2 regions of the Streptomyces sp. NPDC058691 genome follow, and region 2 is predicted to be linked to the other one. Evidence: riboswitches for the same ligand, from Rfam matches in the RefSeq annotation. Region 2 holds a riboswitch; the other holds the start of a gene.
What was found. A riboswitch is a leader RNA that binds a small molecule or an ion and turns the genes downstream of it on or off. The one in region 2 is predicted to bind cobalamin.
Positions count from the first base shown of each region.

Region 1: another riboswitch for cobalamin. It lies ahead of ACFWVC_RS15205 (cobalamin biosynthesis protein); the one in region 2 lies ahead of ACFWVC_RS05520 (ribonucleoside-diphosphate reductase subunit alpha).

Region 1 is NZ_JBHXSO010000018.1:54,614-57,813, reverse strand. It holds gene ACFWVC_RS15210 (cobyric acid synthase) at 1-415, opposite strand, end outside; gene ACFWVC_RS15205 (cobalamin biosynthesis protein) at 412-1,398, opposite strand; cobalamin riboswitch at 1,452-1,582, opposite strand; gene ACFWVC_RS15200 (hypothetical protein) at 1,728-1,943, opposite strand; gene ACFWVC_RS15195 (anion permease) at 1,985-3,200, opposite strand, start outside.
Region 2 is NZ_JBHXSO010000005.1:82,818-86,017, forward strand. It holds gene ACFWVC_RS05520 (ribonucleoside-diphosphate reductase subunit alpha) at 1-2,001, opposite strand, end outside; cobalamin riboswitch at 2,127-2,256, opposite strand; gene mctP (monocarboxylate uptake permease MctP) at 2,486-3,200, opposite strand, start outside.

The DNA of each region.
Region 1 (3,200 bases), on a different contig from region 2:
GGCTGCCCGCGCCCTCGCAGATGACGGCGTCGTGGCGGGAGCGCAGCTCCTCCAGACAGGCGGTGACGGTCTCCAGCAGTTCCGAGCGGCGCCCGTTGTGGTAGCCGCGCGCGCTCATCTCGCCCACCGGGCGGCCCATCAGGACGACCTGGCTCGTGCGGTCGCCGCCCGGCTTGAGCAGCACCGGGTTCATCAGCGCGGACGGCTCCACGCGTGCGGCCTGCGCCTGCATGGCCTGCGCGCGGCCGATCTCGGCGCCCTCGCGCGTCACGTACGAGTTCAACGACATGTTCTGCGCCTTGAAGGGCGCCACGGACACGCCTTGGCGGGCCAGCCAGCGGCAGATGCCGGCGGTGACGACGCTCTTGCCGGCGTCCGAGGTGGTGCCCGCGACCAACAGCGCGCCGCCGCTCATGCGTTCCCCCTCCGGGCGAGCCCGTGCCAGGCCAGCCGGCCCCCGGCCGTGACCGCCAGGGCCAGCGCGCTCACCCGCCGCGACAACCGCACCGCCCGCTCGATGTCGGCCACCTCCACCGGCCGGTTGCCGGCGCCGAGTACGGGCCGGTGCTCGACCCGGCCCCCGTAGGCCAGCGTCCCCCCGAGCCGTACGCCGAGCGCCCCGGCGAACGAGGCCTCCACGGGACCGGCGTTCGGGCTGGGGTGCCGGCCGCCGTCCTCACGCCAGGCCCGCCACGCGCCCCGCCGGTCGGGGCCCGCCAGCACGGTGAGCGCGGCGGTCAGCCGGGCGCCGGGGAAGCCGGCGACGTCGTCCAGCCGGGCCGACGCCCAGCCGAACCGGCTGAAGCGCGGCGACTTGTGACCGACCATCGCGTCAAGGGTGTTGACCGCCCGGAAGCCCACGAGCCCCGGCACACCGCCCAACGCGCCCCACACCAGGGCGCCCACGACGGCGTCGGAGGTGTTCTCGGCGACCGACTCGACGACCGCACGGGCCATCTGCCGCTCGTCCAGGGCCTGCGGGTCCCGCCCGCACAGATGGGGCAGCCGGGCCCGCGCCGCCGCGGTGTCCCCGGCGGCGAGGGCGGCGCCGATCGTCCGCGCCTCACGGGCCAGTGACGTACCGCCGAGCACCGCCCAGGTCGCGGCCGCGGTCAGGGCCACCGACGCGGTGGGGGAGCGGCGTACCGCGCGTGCGGTCCCCGCGGCGGCCGCCGCGGCGCCCCCGGCGCACAACACGGTGTAGAGGGCGCCCCGGCCGCGATGGTCGTGCCACAACGCGCGCTCCAATGCGCCTGCCGCGCGCCCGAAGACCGCCACAGGATGCCCGCGGCGCGGGTCGGCGAGGGCGAGGTCGGCCAGCCAGCCGAGGGCCGCCCCGGCGGCGAAGACGGAGGGCGCGGCAGGGCCGGCGTCGGGTGTACGGCGGTTGCCGCCCATCGCTGGTGTCCTCACTCAGGGTCCGCGCCCTGGATCGACGTGACCGGCGGTGAGAGTCTCCTGGCTCCCGGATCGGCGGCACCCCCGGCCTTCCGGCCCGTGGTACGGGGCCGTGGCCGCTGGTGGAGGCGCGCTCCCCGGTGACAGTGGCGGGACCGCGCCGGATTCGCACCGGACTTCCTCTCCTGCCGCCGTGTGGCGGTTCCGATACCACCACGCGCCGATCCGGCCCGTCAACTCACCCCGAATTGCCAGGGAAAGACGGAAACCCCAGCTCACGACCGGAAAGGCCGGGAGCTGAGGCCGAGTTCACACCGCCTGGCGGGGCGTCAGGCGGCGATCAGGAGGATCCCGTACGCCACGGCCGCCGCGCACAGCGCGAAGCACGCGTACGCGCCCGCGCGCACCACGGCGCCCTGCCCGCCGCCTGTCGCGGCCGGCCGCGACAGGCCCACGATGCCGAGGGTGAAGAGGCCGACGAGGCCGACGGTGACGGCGAGGCTGACGCCGAAGACGGAGCCGAGGGCAGCCCAGTCGATGTGCATGCTGCTGTGTCCTTCCGGGACCTGTAGGGCGGTGCCCGCCCTCAGGCGGTGGCCTTGGCGTGGTCGGTGTCGGCGGTTTTCGTGACGGGGGAGAGAGTGCCCGCGGGCGGCGGCGTCACGACGGCGATGGCCGCGGTCACGATCCCCGGCTCCCCGGCGTCCAGGCCGTCGGCGTTGACGTTGGTGTGGTCGATCGGCCTGCGGCGCGCGGCCACCCAGATTGCCGCGCACACCGCGAGCGCCAGCACGGCGACCGCGGTGACGCCCAGGTCGCTCTGGTCGGCCAGGAGCGCGGCGCCCGCCGCGACCAGGCCGGCGGCCGGCAGCGTCAGCGCCCAGGCGGCGACCATGCGGCCCGCGGTGCTCCAGCGGACGACGCCGCCCTTGCGGCCCACACCCGCGCCCATGACGGAACCGGAGCAGACCTGCGTGGTGGACAGCGAGAAGCCGAGGTGCGAGGAGGCCAGGATGACGGCCGCGGCGCCGGTCTGGGCGGCGAAGCCCTGCGGCGGCTGGATGTCGGTGATGCCCTTGCCCATGGTGCGGATGATCCGCCAGCCGCCGATGAAGGTGCCGAGCGCGATGGCCAGACCCGCGGAGACGATGACCCACAGCGGCGGGTCGGAGTCGGGGGCGACGACGTTGCCCGCGATGAGGGCGAGCGTGATGACGCCCATCGTCTTCTGGGCGTCGTTCGTGCCGTGCGCGAGGGAGACCAGTCCCGCCGAGGCGATCTGCCCTGCCCGGTAGCCCTTGGCGGTCGCGGCCGGGTCGGTGCCGCGGCCGATGCGGTAGGTCAGGCGGGTCGCCAGCAGCGCGGCGACCCCGGCGACGACCGGGGCGCAGACGGCCGGGATGAGCACCTTCATGACGACCGCGTCGCCGTTGACCGCCCCGAATCCGGCGGACGCGACGGAGGCGCCGATCAGCCCGCCGAACAGCGCGTGCGAGGAACTGGAGGGGAGCCCCGCCAGCCACGTCAGCAGATTCCAGACGATGGCGCCGACGAGTCCGGCGAAGATCACCTCGGGCCTGATCCCCGCGGTCTCGTCGAGGATTCCCCCGGAGATGGTCTTGGCGACCTCCACGGAGAGGAACGCTCCGACGAGGTTCAGCACGGCGGACATCGCCACCGCTGTCCGGGGAGCCAGTGCGCCAGTGGAGATGGTGGTGGCCATCGCATTGGCGGTGTCGTGGAAACCGTTCGTGAAGTCGAACACGAGTGCGGTGATAATCACGATTCCGATCAGGAGCGTG
Region 2 (3,200 bases):
CCAGACGCCGAGCTTCTTCAGCTCGTCCACCAGGTAGGAGTTGACCTGGAGGAACTCACCGCTCAGCGTCTCGCGCTTGAAGAGGTTGGAGACCTGCGGCTCGATGCACTCGTAGACGCCCGCGATGGAGGCGATCGTCGCGGTCGGGGCGATGGCGAGCAGCAGCGAGTTGCGCATGCCGGTCGTGGCGACGCGGGCGCGCAGCGCGTCCCAGCGCTCGGGCCAGTTCGCCTCGGTCGCGTAGTGGTCGGGGTGCAGGACGCCGCGGGCGGCACGCGTCTCGGACCAGGCCGGGTGCGGGCCGTGGCGCTCGGCCAGGTCGCAGGAGGCCTCGTACGCGGCGAGCATGATGCGCTCGGCGATCCGCGTGGACAGCGCCGTGGCCTGCGCGGAGTCGAAGGGCAGCCGCAGCTTGAAGAAGACGTCCTGCAGGCCCATCACACCCAGGCCCACCGGGCGCCAGCGCTCGTTGGAGGAGGCGGCCTGGCCGGTGGGGTAGAAGTTGATGTCCACCACGCGGTCGAGGAAGGTCACGGCGGTGCGGACGGTGGCGTCCAGCCGCTCCCAGTCGATGACGTCCGCGCCGGTTTCGTGCCGATCGGCGGCGCCGGCGAGGACGAAGGCGGCGAGGTTGACCGAGCCGAGGTTGCAGACCGCGGTCTCGCCGTCGTTCGTGACCTCCAGGATCTCCGTGCAGAGGTTGGAGGAGTGGATGACCCGGCCGGGCTCGGCGGTCTGGTTGGCGGTGCGGTTGGAGGCGTCCTTGAAGGTCATCCAGCCGTTGCCGGTCTGCGCGAGGGTGCGCATCATGCGGCCGTACAGCTCGCGGGCCGGAAGGGTCCTGCGGGCCAGGCCCGCGGCCTCGGCCTCGCGGTAGGCGGCGTCGAACTCCTCGCCCCACAGGTCGACCAGGCCGGGCACGTCGGCGGGGGAGAACAGCGACCAGTCGCCGTCGGCGTCGACGCGGCGCATGAACTCGTCCGGGATCCAGTGCGCCAGGTTGAGGTTGTGGGTGCGGCGCGCCTCCTCACCGGTGTTGTCGCGCAGCTCCAGGAACTCCTCGATGTCCGCGTGCCAGGTCTCCAGGTAGACGCAGGCCGCGCCCTTGCGGCGGCCGCCCTGGTTCACGGCGGCGACGGAGGCGTCGAGGGTGCGCAGGAACGGCACGATGCCGTTGGAGTGGCCGTTGGTGCCGCGGATCAGCGAACCGCGGGAGCGGATGCGGGAGTACGACAGGCCGATGCCGCCGGCGTGCTTCGACAGCCGAGCGACCTGGTGGTAGCGGTCGTAGATCGAGTCCAGCTCGTCCAGCGGGGAGTCCAGCAGGTAGCAGGAGGACATCTGCGGGTGCCGGGTACCGGAGTTGAAGAGCGTGGGGGAGCTGGGCAGGTAGTCCAGCCGGCTCATCAGTCCGTAGAGCGCGGCGACCTCGTCCAGCGCGCGGGTGGTGTGGTCCTCGGCGAGACCGCAGGCCACCCGGAGCATGAAGTGCTGCGGGGTCTCGATGACCTGGCGGGTGATCGGGTGGCGCAGCAGGTAGCGGCTGTGCAGGGTGCGCAGGCCGAAGTAGCCGAAGCGGTCGTCGGCGCGGCCGGCGAGGGCGGCGTCGACCAGGCCGTCCAGCCGGGCGGCGTGGGTGGCGACGAACTCGGCGGTGCCGTCGGCGATCAGGCCCTCGCGGTGGCCGACGGCGATGGAGGCGGAGAAGGACACCGCTCCCTCGCCGGCCGCCTCCTCGGCGATGGCGGTCGTCAGCAGCCGGGCCGCCAGGCGCGAGTACTGGGGGTCCTCCGAGATCAGCCCGGCGGCGGCCTCCGTGGCCAGCGCCCGCAGTTCCGCCTCGTCCGCGGCGGCGCTGCGGCCGCGCAAGGCGGCGGCGGCGACCCGGCCGGGGTCGGTGTCGGGGAGGTCTGCGGTCAGTTCCGTCAGGATGCGCAGCAGGTCGCTGCCGGCTGAGGCCGGCTCCGATGTGGCGACGGGTGCGGCGGGCGCGATGGTCACGTGTGCTCTCTCCCTCGTACGGCGACGACGCGGGAGGAATGACGGGGCGCACGCAGGGCAGGGCATGCCGCGGCGCGTCCGCCGGCCCAACCCGCGAGGCCCGGACACTTCACCGTCCGGACGGCGCGCCGGACGGTGCCGTCGGCAGGTATCGGACTCGCGGGCATGCCTCAAGGCGCCCGCACACCGTTGCGGGGCAGTCCCGGATTCCCACCGGCTTCCCCTGCGGCGACAGCGGAGTTGAGCATACATCTAGTGGCGCCCGCTCGTGACGCCACCAGATGTTGTGTCGGGGCGGTTACAGATTGCCCGGTTCAGGCGTGCCGGTCGTGGACCTGCGCCACCACTTCGCGCGCTGGACGGGGACCACCCCGCAGGCGTACCGCCGTACCTTCCGCCGGCCCGAGCGGGCGCGGACCGCATGACGACGGGCCGCCGCCCCGTCCCAGGGCGGCGGCCCGTGACCGTGGGCCGGAGCCGGCCGTCAGTGGCCGGCGGCGACCGGCAGATCCGGGTGATCCCCCGGCAGATCCCGCTGCACGCCGGGCTCGCCGGCGTCGGCGGTGTAGTCCTTCTGCGTCGTCTCGTCCACGCCCTCGGGCGCCTTGACGGCCCGCAGGACCACGGTGAGGACGACCGTGACCACCACGTTGAGCACGAAGGCGGTCAGGCCGATGTAGCCGATCTGCCCGATGACCGGGATGGTGTCGGATGAGCCGCCGAAGTGCTTCTGGGCGGGGCTCGCGACCCCGTAGGCGACCCACGTGCCGTAGACCATGCCGACCGCCCAGCCGGCCAGCAGCGCCCAGCGGTGGAACCAGCGGGTGAACAGTCCGCCGACCAGGGCCGGGAAGGTCTGCAGGATCCAGATGCCGCCCAGCAGCTGGAAGTTGATGGCGACCGTCTTGTCCATGGTGAGGACGAAGACCAGCGCGCCGACCTTGACCAGCAGCGAGACGATCTTGGAGACCTGGGTCTCCTGCGCCGGGGTGGCGTCCGGCTTGATGAAGTCCTTGTAGATGTTGCGGGTGAACAGGTTCGCCGCGGCGATCGACATGATCGCGGCGGGCACCAGGGCGCCGATGCCGATCGCGGCGAAGGCCACGCCCGCGAACCAGGACGGGAACATGTTCTCGAAGAGCTGAGGGATCGCCAGCTGCCCGTTGTAGCCCGTGATCCCCGCTCCGACCCCGCTCGCC